Regions from separate parts of the Alishewanella sp. HH-ZS genome, predicted to be linked through region 1. Evidence: predicted binding sites of a transcription regulator. Region 1 holds the regulator's gene; each other region holds the start of a gene.

Region 1 (6,638 bases):
GTGTAGTTAAGTGAGCCTGACACTGATCTTTCGGGATCAGGATGGCACAAAAAATATCGACGCCCTGGTTATCGATAGCGTCAAAGGGGATCGGATCCTGGCTTACCACAAATATCAGGATCGGTGAGGTGACGCAGTCGAGCTTGCCATGGGGAATGGCAATACCACCACCAATACCGGTTGAACCCAGCTTTTCCCGGGTCATCAGGGCTTCCAGAATGCTGTACTCAGACATCTCTGGCAGCTGTTGATGAGCCAGCTCGGCAATATATTCGAGGATCCGTTTTTTGCTGTTAAAAAGAACTGCACTCTTGGTGCAGTTCTTCTCCAGCATAGCGCTTAAATTTATCATGGTTAGTGTCGCGACAACTTTTCTTTGTGTTTAATCACTTGCCGGTCCAGTTTATCAATTAACTGGTCAATTGCAGCATACATATTTTCATCCTCTGACACAGCAAAAACTTCACCGCCGTTCAAATGTACTTTGGCTTCAGCGATTTGCTTCAGTTTTTCCACGTTCAGAATAACATGCACGTTATTGATATTCTCGAAATGACGCTCCAGCTTGGAAAATTTACTGTCTACATATTCTCTCAGAGAGTCGGTAATTTCTACATGACGGCCAGTTAAGTTGATTTGCATAGACTCTTCCTTCTTGTTAAGACACTTACAGCAAGGTCTTTCGTTGATTAGATGGCGCAATAAACAGCGATTCACGGTACTTGGCGATGGTACGCCTTGCGACATTGATCCCCTGTTCGGATAAGATTTCTGCCATCTTACTGTCACTCAGTGGCTTAGCCGGGTTCTCTGCTGCCACCAATTTCTTAATAAAGGCACGGATGGCGGTAGATGAACATTCACCACCACTCTCTGTACTAACATGACTGGAGAAGAAGAATTTAAGTTCAAAAATTCCGCGCGGCGTATGCATATACTTTTGGGTAGTAACCCGGGAAATTGTTGACTCATGCATACTTACCATTTCTGCCACATCATTTAATACCATGGGTTTCATGGCCTCTTCGCCATGCTCAAAAAAGGCTTGTTGCTGTTGCACGATACAGTTGGCGACCTTTAGCAAGGTTTCGTTGCGGCTTTCCAGACTTTTCAAAAACCATTTCGCCTCCTGCAGATGTGAGCGGATAAACTGGCTGTCGGTACTGCTTCTGACCGTTCTGGACAGCGCAGCATACTGCTGGTTGATTTTCACTTTGGGCATGGCATCCGGATTCAGCTCCACCTGCCAACGACCTTTAACCTTGGTAACCACTACATCAGGAATCACATATTGCTGTTCCTGCCTGATCACATCGGCGCCGGGGCGCGGGTTCAGGCTGTGGATCAGGCGCATCACTTCTTTTAACTCATCTTCTTTGAGTTTAGTCACCCGCATCAAAGAACGAAAGTCCCGGTTAGCTAAAAAGTCGGTATATTCGCTGATTATTTGTTTTGCATCATTTAAATAGGGGGTGGCAGGATCAAACTGCCGTAGCTGGATCAGCAAGCACTCTTTCACTGAGCGGGCCGCCACACCGACAGGGTCAAACAATTGGATCCGTTTTAATACAGCCTCGACTTCATCGGCTTCGACATCCGGCAGCTGCAGTGAGGCTAAGATATCTTCCACATCTATGGTCAGTAAACCGGCTTCATCGACGGCTTCAATAATGACTTCGGCAATGGCGCGGTCTGTCTCAGAAAAAGGGGTAAGGTCCATTTGCCAACGCAAATAATCCTGCAAGGTTTCAGTGGTTTCGCCCTGATATACCAGATCCTCGTCTGGCAGGGCGCCATTGCTGACCGGGGCGGCACTGACTAAATCGTCCCAGTTATTGTCCAGTGGTAAGTCCTCCTGGATATTCTGCTCGGCCATTGCCTCGCTGGTATCGCGCTCACTAACGTCATTAAATTCCGGATAATCGTCATTACCAGCCTGGTAGTCTTCACTGTCAGACGTTGACCCGCTGCTTTCTTCACGGTTGATATTCGACAGGCTCAGGTCGGTCTCGGGCGTGCCCGGTTCGAAGTCGTCGTCGGGCTCAAGCAAGGGGTTGGCATCCAGCGCTTCCTGAATTTCCTGCTGCAGCTCAATGGTGGAAAGCTGCAATAAGCGGATCGCTTGCTGCAGCTGCGGCGTCATTGTTAGCTGTTGGCCAAGGCGAAGTTGTAAAGACGGCTTCATGTAAGTCTGATTCTCTCCTGAGTATATCCCCTCCATCCTGGAAGTGGCTGCGGTCTGTGCCGCCTGATTGCGCCTTCCGTGTCAGCGGGTGGAGGACTTGACGCTGATTGCCCTACTATAGCCTGAATTGCTCACCCAGGTATACATCGCGGACCTGTTGATTCGCTAACACATCCTGCGGCGAGCCGGCGGCAATTAATTCACCATGACTGACAATATAGGCTATTTCGCAGACATCGAGGGTTTCCCGCACATTATGGTCAGTGATCAGTACCCCGATGCCGCGCTGGCATAGGTGCTGAATAATTTTTTTAATATCCAGCACCGAAATCGGGTCCACGCCGGCAAAGGGTTCATCCAGCAAAATAAAAGCAGGATCTGCGGCCAGAGCGCGTGCGATCTCTACCCGCCGCCGCTCACCACCGGACAGCGCCATACCAAGGCTATTTTTAATATGGCCAATATGAAATTCTTCCAGCAGGTCATCGGCGATTTCTTCCCTTTGCTGGCGGTTAAGTTCCTTTCGGGTTTCCAGAATTGCCAGCAAATTGTCGTATACCGTCAATTTGCGGAAAATCGAACTTTCCTGCGGTAAATAACCAATACCCGCCCGGGCCCGCTGATGAATAGGGGCGAAGGTGATATCTTGCTCGTTTAACGTGATCTGACCTTTATCGGATGGCACCAGACCAACAATCATATAAAAAGTGGTGGTTTTGCCGGCACCATTGGGTCCCAACAAGCCAACGATCTGACCTGCTTTGACTTCCAGACTGACATCTTTTACCACCTGCCGGCCTTTATAGCTTTTGGCCAGATGTGAAACCACTAACTTCATTGATTTTCCTTGGTTTCTGGCGTGAAAATGGTGGTTACCCGCCGGTTTTGTTCACTGCCGGCCGTTAACTGTTGTAACTCGATGTTATAACGAATCACATCACCACGCACCAGAGAACCGCTTTGGGTAAGCTCGGCATCCGCAGTCAGCGTCAGGGTCCGGCTGGCCAAATCGTAGCGGATCTCATTCGCTTGGGCTGTTACCGGCCGGTCGCCTTCCAGTAACTGGGAATAGGTAGCCGGACGACCGGTAAAAATAAACACCTCATTACCTTTACCGGCACTGGCATTGATCTCCAGCTTATCGGCTTTGATTAGCAAGGAGCCTTGGGTGACTTCGACATTGTTGACGTAAACCGCGATATTATCGCGAATGGACGCCTCAGTATTATCTGCGTTAATCGCAATCGGCAAAGTATGATCTGGCTTCGTCGCTGCCAGAGCTTGCGAACTAAAAAATACTGCAGCGATTAATAACTTAGTTTTCATTGGCGTATACCGTTTCCAGATGTTTTTGCAGCACTAAATGTTGTGCCGTGAGGTCGGCCTGCAGGCCGATGCCCAGAATATAAAAGCCTGGTCCGCTAAGCCGCACCCGCTCATGCGTTTGCAGCGTTTTTTCTGGCAACAGCATTTGTAATGAGGCTGTTTCAACCTGTTCAATAAACTCGCCAGGCAGCAAATTTCTGAGCAGGACTTGCTGTTCCAGAATAATTTTATCTTCCGGAAACCAAATACCTTGCTGACTGCTGATTTCCCAAGCGGCTTGATGTTCATCGTTAAACAGGGTGTAGCGCGGCAATTCAAACTGCGTAAAACCCAGTTGCTCAAAATGTTCCAGCCGTTTGGCTTGCAGATGATCCGCAATATAGCCCTGCTGGTCATAAACACGCAAGGTCAGGTTTTCCGCAATATAATCGGGCAGGAATTCGCGGTCGGCCTGGCGATCGGTATCGCCGCCTTGCGGCGCAAACCATAAGTAGGCCGCAAGCAGTACCAGGGCGGTGACACTTAATACGAAAAACTTTCTCATGTGCTGCTACCATCAAATTGCAGAAAGCGCTGCTGTGCAATCAGTAACAAATCACACAGTTCCCGCACCGCGCCATAGCCACCGGGTAAACTGGTGCAAAGGTGCGCCTGTTGTTGCAGATAGGGATGGGCATCCCGCACAGCGACAGCCAGGCCACAGTGCTGCATTACCTGCCAGTCGGCCAGATCATCACCTATATAGGCAACCTGATCTGGCTGAAGTTGCAACAGCGCCAGAATTTCCGCAAAGGCGGCCATTTTATTTTCCTGGCCCTGATAGATGTGCTTTACAGTCAGTGCCTTCATGCGCTGCTCTACAATAGCGGAACGCCGGCCGGTGATGACCGCCACCTCAATACCGGCCTGGCGCAATGCTTTGATGCCATAGCCATCGCGGGTGTGAAACGCTTTTAACTCTTCGCCGGCGTTGCCAAGATAGATCCGACCATCCGAGAATACGCCGTCTACATCACATATTAATAGGCGGATTTGACGGGCCAGGTTTGCTTGCTGGTCACTGAGTGGTTGATAAAGTTGCTGATACAGCTCCATTTATAGCACCCCGGCTTTTAATAAATCATGCATATTTAAGGCGCCCACCGGCTGGCGCTGCTCATCGACTACGATCAAGCCGTTAATCTTCTTTTGCTGCATAATGTTCAGTGCTTCTGCCGCTAACATATCGGCTTTGGCAGTAATGCAATTCGCCGTCATAACCTGTTCAATGGCTACGGTATGGATATCCAGGCGTTGGTCCAGAATACGTCGCAAATCACCATCCGTGAAAATACCGGCCAAACTGCCATCGGGATTGACGATAGTGGTCATCCCCAGGCCTTTCTTTGATATCTCCAGTAAGGCGTCTTTAATACTGGCTTGCCGGGCAACGATAGGGACCTGCTCGCCCTGATGCATAATATCTGACAGGCGCAGCAACAGCTTGCGGCCGAGACTTCCACCGGGGTGTGACAGCGCGAAATCATCAGCAGAAAAGCCTCTGGCATCCAGCACCGCGACGGCAATGGCATCACCCATAGCAAGGGTAGCGGTAGTGCTGGCGGTTGGTGCTAAACCCAGTGGGCAGGCTTCCTGTGCTACAGCGACACAGATATGCACATCGGCAACTTGTGCCAGAGTAGAGTCAGGTTTACCGGTCATCGCAATCAGCGGAATACCCAGGCGTTTGATCACCGGTACTATGGTCAAGACTTCCGCTGTTTCGCCGGAGTTTGAAATGGCAATCATAATATCACCGGCTGAAAGCATGCCCAGATCGCCATGGCTGGCTTCTCCGGGATGGACAAAAAACGCCGGCGTACCGGTCGAAGCCAGGGTCGCTGCGATCTTATTGGCAATATGACCTGACTTACCAATACCACTGACAATCACCTTGCCGCTGGCGTCCAGAATCAGTTGGCAGGCACGTTCAAAGTGCTGATCAAGGTATTGTTCCAGTTGCTGCACCGCCTGAGCTTCTATTCGCAGTACTTGCAGCGCCTGATCACGAAAAGTCTGAGAGGCCATAGTTCCTGTCTTACGCAAGTTGAGTAAATAATAAATATTGATAACCGACAAAGCCGCTTAGCAATAAACCACCTTCCAGCCGGTTAATCCGTTGCTGGCGCCCAAGCCGCAGTGACATCAGCAACATCAGCAGGGTGGCAGCAATCATCACATAGCTATCACGGGTCCCTGCGTTAATATCCAGGCTGCCCGGGCCAATCACGGCGCCTAAGCCCAGCACCGCTAAAATATTAAAGATATTGGAGCCGATAATATTACCCAGCGCTAAATCATCTTCACCTTTTAAAATACCGATCACACTGGCTGCCAGTTCTGGCAGGCTGGTGCCGATGGCAATAATGGTTAAACCAATCACCAGATCGCTTAAGCCAGCATAGCGGGCAATAGTGACTGCACCATGAACCAGCAGTTGCGAACTGGCCAACAGCAATACTAAACCGGCGACGATCCAGAAAATGGCTTTAACGTTGGAGGTCGGTTCCGGCAATTCCGCTTCAATTTCGGCAATTAACGGATCGTCTGGTGTGGCATGTTTACCCCAATACACCAGTGTGGCGATAAAACCAACAAAGCACCCCAGTAATATCAAGCCTTCAGCCCGCGTTAAGTTATGGTCTGATATTAAGTAAAAGCCCAGAAAGGTAAATAGCAGCAGCATTGGAAATTCGCGCTTCAGGGTAAGAGAGGCGACAGCGATCGGTTTTAGTAAGGCTGCTACGCCAATCACCAGCAGGATATTGGTGATGTTTGAACCCAGGGCGTTGCCGACCGAGGTATCTAACCGGCCCTGGGCGGCAGCAGTGGCGGACACCAACATTTCCGGGGCGGATGAACCCATGGCAACGATGGTTAAGCCGATAATCATTGGCGAGATACCGCTATTACGGGCAATTGAAGAAGCACCATAGACAAAACGGTCGGCGCTCCAAATCAACAAGACCAGGCCGACGATAACAAAGATGATGGCTAACGACAAAGGTGATATCATAGTGTCCGGTTTTAGGAGTAAACAACGAGCAGGTATTTTCCCGCTTCTTGTCAACAAATGCAAAAAAACCTC
Region 2 (6,638 bases), on a different contig from region 1:
TATCTGGAGGACTGGTTCCTGCAAGTGGTGAAGGTCGTAGTCGGTGGTTTGCTGGTGATCGTGATTATGTTGGCGATTGTCAGACCTATGCTGCAAAAACTGATGAATCCGGCAGATACCAGCGATACTTATGACGAGCATTCATTATCACAGGGCTTGGATCTGGGCGATGATTTTGATGCCACTGCCTCGGTGTTTGACGATAAAGCGGTGGGCTTTGCCCCGGATGGTACCCTAATGTTACCTGACTTACATGGTGATGAAGATTTGTTACGCGCAGTGCGGGCTCTGGTTGCCAATGAACCTGAACTGTCCTCTTTGGTCGTCAAGAACTGGTTAGCTGAAGATGAGTGAGAAAAAAGCCGTTAAAGAATTTGATATCAGCAAGCTTGACGGTGTTGAGAAAGCTGCCATCCTGCTGCTGAGCTTATCAGAAGAAGATGCTGCCCAGATCCTGAAACATCTGGAGCCGAAGCAGGTACAGAAAGTGGGTTTGGCGATGGCACAAACCACTGATCTGAATCAGGCCAAAATTGCCGCGGTGCACCGGCGCTTTATTGAGCAGATCCAGAACTTCAGTACCATTGGCTTCCAAAGCGAGGAATTTATCAAGCGTGCTCTGACAGCAGCGCTGGGTGAGGAAAAAGCCGCTAATCTGATAGACCAAATCGTATTAGGCGGTGGCGCCCGCGGTCTGGACTCGCTGAAGTGGATGGATTCAAAACAGGTTGCCAATATTATCCGCAATGAGCACCCGCAGATCCAAACCATTGTTTTATCCTATCTGGAGCCGGAGCAGTCAGCCGAAATTCTATCCCAGTTCCCGGAGAAGGTGCGGCTGGATCTGACGATGCGGATCGCCAACCTGGAAGAGGTACAACCGGCGGCGTTACAAGAATTAAACGAAATTATGGAGAAACAGTTTGCTGGTCAGGCCGGTACCCAGACCGCGAAGATGGGTGGCCTGAAAGCGGCTGCCGATATTCTGAACTATCTGGATACCAACCTGGAAGGTCAGCTGATGGATGCTATCCGTGAGCATGACGAGGAAATGGCACAACAAATTCAGGATCTGATGTTTGTGTTTGAAAACCTGATTGATGTCGATGATCGTGGTATTCAGACGATACTGCGGGAAGTGCAGCAAGATGTGCTGATGAAAGCACTGAAGGGCACGGACGAGAATCTGAAAGAGAAAATCTTCAAAAACATGTCGAAACGCGCAGCTGAGCTGTTACAGGATGATCTGGAAGCCATGGGGCCGGTGCGCGTCAGCGAAGTGGAAACGGCGCAAAAAGAAATTCTGTCGATTGCCCGTCGCTTATCTGATGCCGGTGAAATTATGCTCGGTGGCGGTGGCGGTGAAGAATTCCTCTAAGGCCAGCTGAATGAGTAACCAAGATGCGTTCCGTTACAAGAAACCGTTCTCACCAGACGCAGAGGTCGAAGATCTGCTGCGTGCCTGGCAGACGCTGGATCTGACTGCCGAGGTGGAGCAGGATGAGACCACCAACGCACTGAACCTGAAACGGCCGACCTCGTCAGTGGTAGCCCAGGAAGAAGACAGCAGCGAAATCAAGCCGCTTACTGCGGATGAGATTGAACAGATCCGGCAGGCTGCGTATGAAGAAGGTGTAGCTCAGGGTAAAGAAGAAGGCTTTAGTCAGGGTTATCAGGACGGACGTTTGCAAGGTCTGCAGGATGGCACGGCGCAGGGATTGGCTGAGGGTAAGAAACAAGGCCTGATGGCAGTGCAACCGGAAATTGATGAAAAACTGGGCCAGCTGACCTTGCTGCTGGACCAGCTACAACAACCGTTGGCCGGTTTGAACCAGCAGGTAGAGCAGAGCTTGCTGGAGTTAGCCCTGGCAATGGCCAAGGCGGTGATTGGGGTCGAGGTCAAGACCAATCCGCAGGTGATCCTATTGGCTATACAGGAAGCAACGGCCGCATTACCACTGAAAACCGAACTGATGCGGATTAAATTACATCCTGATGATCTCGCCATTATCCGTAGTCATTACAGTGACGAGCAAATACAAGCCCAACACTGGCAACTGCTGGCCGATCCCTTGCTTGAGCGCGGTAGTTGCCTGGTCGAAGCTGAAAAAACCAGTGTTGACAGAAGTTTGACGCAACGCATTAACAGCAGTCTGGAACACTTCCTGCATCAGGCCGATAACGAACACTAATCAGGCCCTCCGGCCGTTGTGACAGTGAGCTAAGATGGCTGAACCCGCTAAACTGCAGCAGTTTTTGCAGCAACAACATCAATTTATTCAATCCAGCAAGCCTGCGGTGTCCGGCCGTTTGGTGCGGGTCGTCGGTTTGACCCTGGAAGCCACCGGCTGCAGCGCTGCCATTGGTCAGGCGTGTTTAGTTGAGGGTGCCCGTGGCGATCTGCTGGCTGAAGTGGTTGGCTTTGCACAGGATAAAGTGTTTTTAATGCCGCAAGAGGATATCGAGGGCGTGGTACCGGGTGCCAGGGTAACTCCGTTACTGCAGTACAAAGGGGTACCTCTAAGTATGAGCTTATTGGGGCGGGTGATTGACGGTGTTGGCAGACCTCTGGACGGTAAAGGCCCCATCGCGGCGACGCAGTTTAGCAGTGGCAAAGGTAAAGCCATAAACCCTTTACACCGGCGTCCGATTAAACAGCCGCTGGATGTCGGCGTCCGCACTATCAATGCCATCCTGACAGTGGGAAAAGGCCAGCGTATGGGCCTGTTTGCCGGCTCTGGGGTCGGAAAGAGCGTACTGCTCGGCATGATGACCCGCGGCACTGCCGCAGATGTTATCGTGGTCGGGCTGGTCGGTGAGCGTGGTCGGGAGGTAAAAGAGTTTATCGATGAGATCCTGGGCGAAGACGGTAAAAGCCGGGCTGTGGTCGTGGCGGCGCCGGCAGATGTTTCGCCGCTGATGCGGCTAAAAGGCTGTGAAACCGCGGTTCAGGTTGCGGAGTACTTCCGGGACCAAGGGCTTGATGTGTTATTACTTATTGATTCAATTACCCGCTATGCCCAGGCCCAGCGTGAGATAGCTCTGGCGGTGGGCGAGCCGCCCGCGACTAAAGGTTATCCTCCTTCGGTGTTTGCCAAATTACCGGCACTGGTGGAGCGGGCTGGTAACGGCTCCGGCCATCAGGGCTCAATTACGGCCTTTTACACGGTATTATCTGAAGGCGATGATTTACAGGATCCGATTGCCGATGCGTCACGGGCGATCCTGGATGGCCATATCGTGTTATCGCGACAACTTGCTGACGCTGGACACTTTCCTGCCATCGATATTGAGAAGTCAATTAGCCGGGTGATGCCGGCCGTTACCAGTGAAGAGCATCAGTTACTGGCGCGTAGCATTAAGCAACTCTATGCCAGCTATCAGCAAAGTAAAGATCTGATCGCTATCGGCGCCTATGTTCGCGGTAGTGATCCTCAGTTGGATCTGGCGATCCAATTGTTACCGCGGATCAATCAGTTCCTGCAGCAGGGGATGAAGGATGTCGTACCTTACGATGATTGTCTCAGTGCATTAAGCCAGCTGGCGCCGAATCAACGGGGTAGAACATGAGCAGTAAGCTAGCGTTGTTGATCAAAGTTCAAAAAGAGCGCGAAGAACAGTTACAGGCCAACTTTGTCCGGGCACAACAGATGTACCAGCAAGCCGAGCAAAAATATCAGGGGCTTGCGCAATACCGCACTGACTACATCCAACAAAGCCAGCAGCAGGGCTCAATAGGGCTGGGCGGCAGGCAGTATAACCAGTTTCTGGCCTTTATCAGCAAATTAGATGAGGCATTAAGCCAGCAAGCGCGGGTGGTACAGCAAAGCCGAAACGCAGCTGAACAACGCAAACAAAGCTGGTTGAAGATGCAAACCAAACGTAAGGCATTAGAGAAATTGCTGCAGTTAGCAGCTGAACGTGAACAGCTGACGCAGGAGCGGCAGCAACAAAAACTGGCAGATGATTATGCCCTGCAGCGCTTTATGCAGCAGCGGCTGTTGCTAAACAGTGACTAGGGCGTGTTGACGTTTGCTGCTTAGATTTTGTTCGCACTGGCGGCGTTTTGATCGCGAAACGAGGAGCGCAGTTTAGTCATTCTAAATAAGTGACGAGTGAAGCTACCGCGTCCTGCTCTCGCCCCTGACCTGCATCCATGCAGGCCACAAAGAGCAAAGCGCCGCCAGCGCGAACCCTCCGGGCAGCGTTTGGCTGGCGTTTCTACTGCGTTATCGCTTGTTCATGTAGAATAACTACACATCACAAGCTCTGCCTTGTATAAACACCAGCCAAACGGCTGCAAAAACAAGCAGTAAACGTCAACACGCCCTAAGCAGAGGCAGCGGGTCAAACCGACAGCGTGAGCTGGCGCGCCGATGTCATTACCCCGGGTCACTGAAAACTGGCGCGAATTTTGAATGTAATTTGTCAGCAGTACTGTGACAAGCATTTTTGCAGCGCAAAGATGGCGAACAAATAAAGCCCAAGGTCAGTCAGTGCACAAGCTAATACTGACCGCAGGCGCAAGTAGCAACGGATTACAGGTATATCTCTATGACGCAAGGTGTGCAGATATCAATGCTGTTAAACCCGGCAGAGTCGCTGGCATTTAGCGAAGTGCCGGGTTTTGCCACTACGGCGGAGGCTGGCTATAACGGCGAAACCACTTTTGCCCGCTTGCTCAGTGACGAACAACAACAACAGTTGCCGCAGCGGCAGTCTGTTGCCGCTGTACCCAGCCAGCTTGCCTCCCCTGAACCCGTTGCAGAAGCTGAGCTGACTCCGCTACCGGTACCAGCCGTTGTGGCAGCGGATCCGGCCGGGCAATCAGTGGCAGCAGCTGCTGAATCAATACCAGTAGAATTGTCTGATGCGGACATTGCCGTCTGGTCCGAAATTTCGTTACCGCCTGTTGAACCTGAGCCGGTTGCACAGCAGGCGGCTATTTCCTGGTTGGGCTTAATTGAACAGGCAAACCAAACCAGTGCACAGTTGGATAAAAAGCGTTTTATGGCGATCCAACAGCAGTTAATGCAGCACCAGGTAATTGAACAGCAAATCGGGCCTGTACCAGAGTCGCCATTATTACCGGCAGAGCAAGCAGAGTTAATTTTCAGTCAGCAGTTTGACACCACAAGACAACAGAGCAGTAGCAGCCCGACAACTAAAGTTGGCACGGCGCAGCAATTATCAGAGCCTGTAATATCTGCGCCCGCTATAGCGGCGTCGGCTACTGAGCCATCAGGCACCGAGGTTGAGCAAGAAACGGCTCAGGCCAACCTCGACCCCGTGCTGCAACTTCAGGCGAAGTCGGAGCGAACCGCTGTCACGCAAGCAGCGGCTGATTTAGAACGTACGATCATGCAGCCGGTGGTCAGTGCCAAAGCTGCAGGCGTTACCGACGGTCAGGCTGATAAAGCGATAGTCAGCACGCCGACTTCTGCTGTGCCGCAGACGCCACTTCAGCCAGCGATAGCTCCGGAAACTACCTCTGCCGCGATGCTTGCGCCGGAGCAAGAAGTTGTTGAACTGATGCAACAGATGCTGCCGTCCCAAGCGGCTCAGCAGACAGCCCCGTTGAGTAGCAGTAAAGCCGTCGCGGATCCAACAGTGCCAGTGGATAAAACGGCGGTTGAGCCGGTTGTTGTTATTAACGACGTAGCTGAGGTCGCTGCGCTGGCTGTTACGGCAGCGCCTCAGGCTGTCAGCCAGTCTGCGGCGCCGCTGCAAGCTGCGGTTAGCCGTGTTGCGGGAACCTCGCCGGCAGCAAAGGGAACAGCGGAGCGGCATAGTAAAGTTGACAGCGAAACAGCGTCACGCGAACTCAGTGCTGGTCGTAACGTCAGCCTGACAGAAGCGATTCCGCCAGCTGAAACCAGCGCAAACAATGCCTTGCCGCCGATTAGCCGGCTGGAAGTGGTGCTAGCCGCGAACAGCGGCAGCGCAGTGCCAGCTACCACCTTAACTGAAACGGCAACCCAATTACAAAGCCGGTTTGAGCAGCAACTGACACAGCAACAGAAAGCGGATGCTCCGCCAAGCGCTCCAGAGTTAAGTGCAAAATTAAAGCAACTGAATCTGCAGCAGCAGGATGCCACTTTGCAGCTGCGTGAGCGGGTGCATGTAATGGTCAGACAAAATATTCAGGTTGCCGAAATCCGGCTTGATCCTGCCGAGCTTGGTCAGATGCAGATCCGGGTAAATCTGCAGCAGGAACAAGCATCAGTGCAATTTATCGTGCAGCAGCAAGCAGCAAAAGAACTATTGGAGCAGCAAATGCCCCGCTTACGGGAAATGTTACAGCAACAAGGGATCCAATTGGGAGAAGGCCAGGTGCAGCAGCAGGAACGGCAGCAAACCGGTCAGAATAGTCAGGGGCAGCAGCAAGGCACAGAATTGGCTGATACAGGCGATGACGCAATGCCGACCCAGCAAATTCAGGTTAAGCTTTCTGAGCGTTTGGTTGACTACTATGCTTAAGCAACAGCCAACTGTCTGACTTTTCATTTACAAAGTTTCGGGCCGGTGAGCATAATAACATCTTTACAGTGGGGCTGAGGGAGCCGTGGTATGGCGGAAAATGAACTGGAATTGGTCGATCAGGGCGCAAAAAAGAAAAAACTGATCATTATCGGCGC
Region 3 (6,638 bases), on a different contig from region 1:
ACCAGCCGTAGGCGGCCGTCAGACTCTCCTGCCTGATAACTGCTAAAGATCGCCCGCACGCGCTGCGTTTTAATCGCGGCCCGAAAGATATCCTCCAGCTGTTGCTCGCTCTCTCCGCTCAATTCCAAAAAGCAGAAACCGCCACCACAGTTAAAATGTTGCAGTTCGTCACGATATTGGCTGGCAGCCAGCTGCTGATACAGCGCCTGTTCGATCTCATCTTTTAACGTAAAATCCAGCTGATGGTCTGGCACCAGCGCACTTACATAGTGCTGCCAATCCGGCTGCTGCATTAACTGCTCTGCCAACTGATAGGGGATAGCCCCGCTTTGCTGGGCCTGATTAATAAAATAGCTAACTTGATCAGCTGCTGAAACGGGTGCGGTATCAGCTTTGTTCTGTGCGGCAATGTCTTTTGTCAGACTATCTTCTGGCTCGGGTTGTGCCAGCATAGTTTGACTCAACGTCACCGCCGTAAATAAACCACTATTGGCACTGTTGGCTCCTGTCGGCGTGACTGCTGCAACAACTTTAGCAGGCGCGGCCCCGGCTGGCGGTTCCGGCCGTACCAGCAAGTCAGGTTCAGTACCACCGTACCACCACAGACCGGCTCCCAGTAGTAAGGTAATTGTAATAAACACTATTTTGCGAGACATCCTTTATCCTCAAAGCTTGTTATTCAACTACCCTATCTGCTTTAGCTTAAAGCGGCAACACCTTGTTACCTTTTGCTTAAGTGACTGGCGGGACAGCCGCGCTATACTGGCAGCAAAGCAACTGATCGGGATCCAACATGGGCTATTTTCTAAAAGGCGTACTTTTATTAAAGCAAAAAGGCTTAAAGCGTTTTGTGCTGATCCCACTGTTAATTAATATCGTGCTGTTTAGCGTCGCCTTTTATTGGCTGTGGCAATTGTTGCGGCAACTGATTACGGCGGTGCAAAGTGCGCTGCCGGCCTGGCTACACTGGCTGGAATATTTGCTGATCCCGCTGGGTATCATGTCACTGCTACTAAGTTTTGCCTATAGCTTTACCATGCTGGCCAATTTTATCGCCGCGCCCTTTAATGGCCTGCTGAGTGAAAAAACCGAAGCCCTGCTTACCGGCAAGCCACTGCACAACAACTGGCAACAATTTCTGCAACAGGCGGGCCGCACACTGAGCCGGGAATGGCAAAAGCTTTGCTATGTGCTGCCACGGCTGGTGATCCTGTTTATCCTGTGCTGGTTTATTCCGGTGGTTGGTACCCTAGTGTGGTTTTTCTGCAGTGCCTGGTTTTATAGCCTGCAGTATCTGGATTATCCCTACGATAACCATCAGGTGGCCTTTATTGAGCTGCGTAAAAATATGCGCCAGCAACCCCTACTGAGCCTGTCTTTTGGCAGCGCGGTTGCGCTCAGTAGTATGGTGCCGGTACTGAATTTGCTGGTGATGCCGGCAGCGGTCTGTGGCGCCACCGCGCTCTGGTGTGAGCGCTTAAGCGAGCTACACGACCCGGCCTTACAGGCACCGGGCGCGCGCAGCTATCGTAAGCTGGACAAGTACTGCTAAAAAAGACGTCTAAAAGTACGGTTAGAAATTAGCGGCTAACCAGGGTAAGGCGACATCTTCCGCCTGCAGGGTTTCGCCGGCGTCGATTTCCAGCATCTCGGCTTTCGGGCTGCCTTGCAGTTCGGTCAACAGCTCAAACCACTGGCGGCCAGCAGCACAGAAGGTATCACCATAGCTGCTGTCACCCAGACCAATTACCGCAAACTGCTTGCCGGTTAATAATGGAAAACGATCGCGGCAGTCGGCATAAAATGGAAACAGATTATCCGGAATATCGCCCTGACCGGTGGTCGAAGTAATCACTAACCAGCAATCGGCCGCAAAGGTCTGCACGGCATCCAGCTCTGCGGGCTGAAACCACCTGGCCTGATAGCCTTTTTTTGACAATAATTCCACGGCCTGCTCGGCCACATACTCGGCGCCACCGTACACACTACCGACCATAATGGCGATTTTTTGCATGCTACCCTACTCCAAAAATTGCTGAAAAACCTGTTGATAATACGCGATGTTATCCGGCCAGCCAAATTGCCGGCACAAGGCAGCCAGCTCCGCCAGACTAGCCTGTAACTGCAGCGTTACGCCGCTGACCGGATGCGGCAGCTGCAACATAACAGCGCAAAGCAGTAAGCGGTCACTATCAAATTGCTGGCGGAAAAACGCGTTGTGTTTGCCATCGCCATGGCTGGTATCGCCGACAATCGGATGGCGCAAATGCGCCAGATGACGGCGCAGCTGATGCTTACGGCCGGTTAACGGCTGCAGCGCCACTAAACTATAGCGGCTGGTAGGATAACGACTCACCGCAAACGGCAGCTCAACCTGCTGCAGCGGTAAATAGCGGGTTACTGCACTTTGCGCCGCTTTATCGCTACGGGCCTTTTTATCGGCAATCGCATCCAGCTGCTCCTTTAACGGATAATCCAGCGTACCGGCCGTTTTCACCACACCCCGAACTATTGCCAGATACCCTTTGCGCCATTGCCCGGCTTCAATTTGTTGACTAAGTAACCGGGCAATCTCCGGCGATAACGCAAATACCAGTACACCTGAGGTGGGACGATCCAGCCGGTGCACCGGATACACATGACACCCCAGCTGATCGCGCAGGCTTTGCAGCACAAAACGGGTTTCATGTTTATCTATAAAAGAGCGGTGTACCAGCATGCCACTGGGCTTATCCACCGCCACCAGGTACTGATCCTGATACAGAATGGTCAGTAGCGGTTCAGCAGCGGCTGGCACCGGACTCAGGCTTGATTCAGACACTGATCAATCTCCCCGATTACGCTGAGTAAAACGCCCAGCTGCTGAGCACGCTCTGCATAAACAAGTTCTGCCAGCGGCAGGATCGCGACCTTAGTGGGTAGTGGCAGCTTGCCATCTAACAACGCATTAAGCCTTGGGATCAGGATAAACTGTAACCACTGCTCTAAAGGCAGTGTATCGCAGCAAAAAGGGGCGGTACTGGCCAGCGCTGAAGGCGCCGGCGGCTGGGCCGACCATAGCGCTGCGGCTCTGAGTTCAGTTTCCAGTTGCTGTAACAATAGCGGGAGTTGTTGCCGGGACATAGCATCCTTTTGCGGTCAGACTGCGGCTAATCAGGGCTGGCAGTTTAGCAAATAACGGCCCGGGTCGCAGCCAAAGCCTTGTAAAAAGCCAGCACCGCCAGCATTATGCTTTACCCCGGACAGAGGTATTCATGACCAGTATTATACTTTTACTTATTGTTATCACTATCGGTTACGGCTTTTGGTTGCAACGTAAACAGGACGAACGCGCCATCCTGTTAGCGCGCCAATTATGCCGTCAGCATCAATTACAGTATCTGGAATGTGGTCGCAGTTGCTATCGCTTTCGCAAAATCGGCCAACGCCAGCGCTTTGTCACCTGCTATCAGGTCGATTTTAGCGCTGACGGCGAAAGCCGGTATCAGGCTGAATTGGTTTTAAGTGGCTTGCATCTGGCAGCCTTTAACCTGCCGCCCCACCGGATCCCATCCTGATCCGGTGCCACACCCTATGCCTGCGCCAGCGCGGCCTTGAGTTTGCGCTCCAGTTGCCCGGTAAGAAAGTCTTTATACATCACCCAATCGGCGGCCAGACTATAAAACGGATACTTAAAGGTAGCCGGCCTGTTATGTTCAAAGCCAAAATGACCCAGCCAGGCAAAGCCATAGCCGATTAGCGGCAGGCTGCAAAGCCAGAGCCACTGCTGGCTTAATATCACCCACGCCAGCACCAGTAACACCAGGCTACTGCCAATATAGTGCAAGGCCCGGCAGATCGGATTAGCATGCTCCCGCAGATAAAATGGGTAAAAATCCTGAAAACGTTGGAATGGTTGCTCTGACAATTTCTGCATCGCCTCCCGCTTAATGTTGTTGCCGTGACCGGAACATCAGACTGCCCTGCACGGTATTAAAGCTCAGTGTCGTGACGTGTTGATAATGATCATCGGCAAAAAACGCCTGATATTTTTGCAAGGTCACGAAAACCCCGATGCCGGCAGACGATGGATCTTCATCTACCAGACTGTCAACCGCCTCCAGTAAGTAATGCCCCAGACCCGCATGCTGATACTTTGGCACCACGGCAATAAAGGCCAGCATATGATAGCGTTTAGCCGGCATCGCGGCATGAATTTTCTCTTCTTTATTTAGCATCTGCCGGGTAGACAGTAGGCCCGCAGTCAGCAACATCTTCAGACGCCAATGCCAAAGCCGGCTACTGCCAATACCGGAGTCAGGGCCAACCACACAGGCGACGCCCAGCAGTTGTTCGCCCTGAAACAAACCAATAATCGGCTGCCCGGCCTGCCAAAAGGTGCTGAGCTCTTCCCGGATCGCCGAGCGCAGCCGTGCCTCATATTCCCGCTCTGCCGCGCGAAAGATTTCCATAAACAGCGGATCATCGTAATAAGACTGGTACAGCACAGAGGCGGCAAGTTTAAGATCTTCACCGCCTAATAGCGCGGCCTTTAATTGACTGGGTTCGATATGACTGACCTGGGCTAACATCGCTCACCTTTTATTGTTGTTTTTTTATTCACAATAGCAGTCGCCTCTGAGCTTGCCAAGCACGATTTCATTAGCACAAACTCAGCTATACTTTTTAAAGCGAAAGCCAAAACGGAGGAGCACCATGGATACCAGTAAACACACTCTGAGCACCCTGTTTGCCCAGCTGGGTTTAGAAAACAGCCCGGAACAGATCCAGGCGTTTGTGCGGCGGCATAAACTTAGCGCCGGGATGGAGCTGGCCGATGCGCCGTTCTGGAACCGCGCTCAGGCCAGCTTTTTACGCGAAGCCTGGCGCGCCGATTCCGATTGGTCAGACGTCATCGATGAGCTTAATACCTTACTGCATTAAGCTAAATCCGCCCGGTGAGAAAGCTCGCCCTAACAGACCACTTACAGATATTGATAAGCCTTATCACCCCAGCCGCTTAAACGGTTATCTTTAAACACCAAAGGCGTACATTCGTCTTTGGTGGTTTTACCATCGCTGTGCCGGTGATGAGTGCGATAAAACAAAACTTGCACCTGCTGGCCATCTTTTTGAAACAGCTCGGTGAAATCCGGCGCCCCCAGCATATTGCGCACCTCTTCACTGCTCACGCCCAAGGCCAGTTGGTTAATGGTTTGCAGATTAAATTGCTGGGTTTTACGCCAGCCACTTTCCGATGAGGTTTCGGTTTTATCACCAATGGCAACCACACAGCCAGATAATGCCAGGGTGGCAGCAGTAACGATAAGTAATTTTTGCACGGCGGCAGCAGAAAACATAAAAAACTCCTGAATTATTGTTGTATTGGCGCTATTAGCACCGACAATGCCAAACCAAGCAAAACTAAGGCCAAAATAAAATAGCGATATAATACATGGCCTTAACGAAACACTGCTATTCAGCATCAGGCTAAAGTGCTAAATTAAACGAAATTTTAGCGAAAATGACGAAACGAATGAGCAAAGCGCTGCAACTGGTGCAAGTCACCGCCAGACAACTGCAACAAGAGGGTAAAACCGTCAATCTGGCATTGTTACGCGGCCGCCTGGCCGGACAGTTGGCAGGGCCGGATTTATTCAGCGCCTATCAGCAGTGGCGTAATAATCCCGGCTTGCCGCCGGCAGACGAAGCACAGGACGGCGAGACAACACCCGTCGTATCAGAAGAGCCGCTAAGCGCCCGTCTGACACGGATAGAACAAAAACTCGACCGGCTATTACAGCTGCTGGAACGCCCTGATGTATCTGGCTGAGCTGCGCTTTACGCTGATTGCCGATACCGAGTTCAGCCTGGCCGAGCAAGCCATTCGCCGCTATCTGGAAGCCTTGATTTTTAATGGTCAGATGCTGGGGCGTGAGTTTCCTACCGCCTTTACCGGCGAAGCATTTTGCAGCCGGCTGGTGTTGCCAACCGCGGATGCGCTAAGCGGTCAGCACGCCAGTGCCCGCGTTAAGACCGCAGAACAGCAATTAGCTGCAGCAGGCCTGGGTTACCCGCAATGCCAACTGCTGGGCCAGGATCTGATGTCACAGCAAACTGTCACAGAACTACCGGCTGAGCTGGTGCTCTTTACCACCTATGCCGATACCTGCTCGCCACTGCGCTGCGCCGATACACTGCAACCTGTGCCTTTGTTTTGGCTTAAAGCTGCAGCGGCCGATTATGAAGCGCTGATCCGCTGGCAGCTGCAGTTTCAGGCGCTGGACGAAATTCAGCTGCAGCAAGATCGGGTGCTGCACAAAACCGCTGAAAACAGTCTGCAGCAATACCAGAGCAAACTTAACCGCCAGGGCCGGAAGTTGGCGGCACAATTGGCCAGACAAAACCAGCGGCCGATTTGGTATGCGCTTTATAGCGGCAGTAGTGCCGATTGCCAGGCTGAAGCCGATAAATGCTGCCCCGGCTGTGGTGGTAACTGGCGTTTAGCCGCGCCGCAAGCCGGAGTCTTCGATTTTCGCTGTGACAACTGTCAGTTGCTGTCGAATATCGCCTGGGAATGTCAGTCAAACAGCGGCGAATAAGCCAGCGGCTTTAGCTCGGCCAGAAAAGCGGCCAAATTGTCGGCTAGCTTTACCTTA

Evidence for each region. The regulator sigma-54, encoded in region 1, starts transcription at its own class of promoters, with help from an activator protein. The targets are predictions, from matches to a motif close to GTTGGCACGNNNNTNGNNT.
Region 2: a site for sigma-54 is predicted at 4,402-4,420, ahead of A9165_RS02660 (flagellar hook-length control protein FliK). Genes of this name have one in related genera too.
Region 3: a site for sigma-54 is predicted at 5,396-5,414, ahead of A9165_RS08340 (DUF3192 domain-containing protein). Genes of this name have one in related genera too.

The regions. Positions count from the first base shown of each region.
Region 1 is NZ_LZEJ01000014.1:41,614-48,251, forward strand. It holds gene ptsN (PTS IIA-like nitrogen regulatory protein PtsN) at 1-352, opposite strand, end outside; gene hpf (ribosome hibernation promoting factor) at 355-642, opposite strand; gene A9165_RS07500 (RNA polymerase factor sigma-54) at 668-2,185, opposite strand; gene lptB (LPS export ABC transporter ATP-binding protein) at 2,301-3,023, opposite strand; gene lptA (lipopolysaccharide transport periplasmic protein LptA) at 3,020-3,511, opposite strand; gene lptC (LPS export ABC transporter periplasmic protein LptC) at 3,501-4,055, opposite strand; gene kdsC (3-deoxy-manno-octulosonate-8-phosphatase KdsC) at 4,052-4,606, opposite strand; gene A9165_RS07525 (KpsF/GutQ family sugar-phosphate isomerase) at 4,607-5,578, opposite strand; gene A9165_RS07530 (calcium/sodium antiporter) at 5,589-6,566, opposite strand.
Region 2 is NZ_LZEJ01000004.1:53,954-60,591, reverse strand. It holds gene fliF (flagellar basal-body MS-ring/collar protein FliF) at 1-354, shown strand, start outside; gene fliG (flagellar motor switch protein FliG) at 347-1,378, shown strand; gene fliH (flagellar assembly protein FliH) at 1,389-2,192, shown strand; gene fliI (flagellar protein export ATPase FliI) at 2,227-3,570, shown strand; gene fliJ (flagellar export protein FliJ) at 3,567-4,019, shown strand; gene A9165_RS02660 (flagellar hook-length control protein FliK) at 4,555-6,480, shown strand; gene fliL (flagellar basal body-associated protein FliL) at 6,571-6,638, shown strand, end outside.
Region 3 is NZ_LZEJ01000016.1:70,345-76,982, forward strand. It holds gene A9165_RS08295 (hypothetical protein) at 1-656, opposite strand, end outside; gene cysZ (sulfate transporter CysZ) at 794-1,552, shown strand; gene A9165_RS08305 (flavodoxin domain-containing protein) at 1,574-2,014, opposite strand; gene truC (tRNA pseudouridine(65) synthase TruC) at 2,021-2,821, opposite strand; gene A9165_RS08315 (YqcC family protein) at 2,803-3,123, opposite strand; gene A9165_RS08320 (DUF3301 domain-containing protein) at 3,255-3,557, shown strand; gene A9165_RS08325 (DUF962 domain-containing protein) at 3,572-3,916, opposite strand; gene A9165_RS08330 (GNAT family N-acetyltransferase) at 3,927-4,571, opposite strand; gene A9165_RS08335 (DUF2789 domain-containing protein) at 4,696-4,923, shown strand; gene A9165_RS08340 (DUF3192 domain-containing protein) at 4,965-5,339, opposite strand; gene A9165_RS08345 (hypothetical protein) at 5,504-5,812, shown strand; gene A9165_RS08350 (DUF2310 family Zn-ribbon-containing protein) at 5,799-6,581, shown strand; gene syd (SecY-interacting protein) at 6,560-6,638, opposite strand, start outside.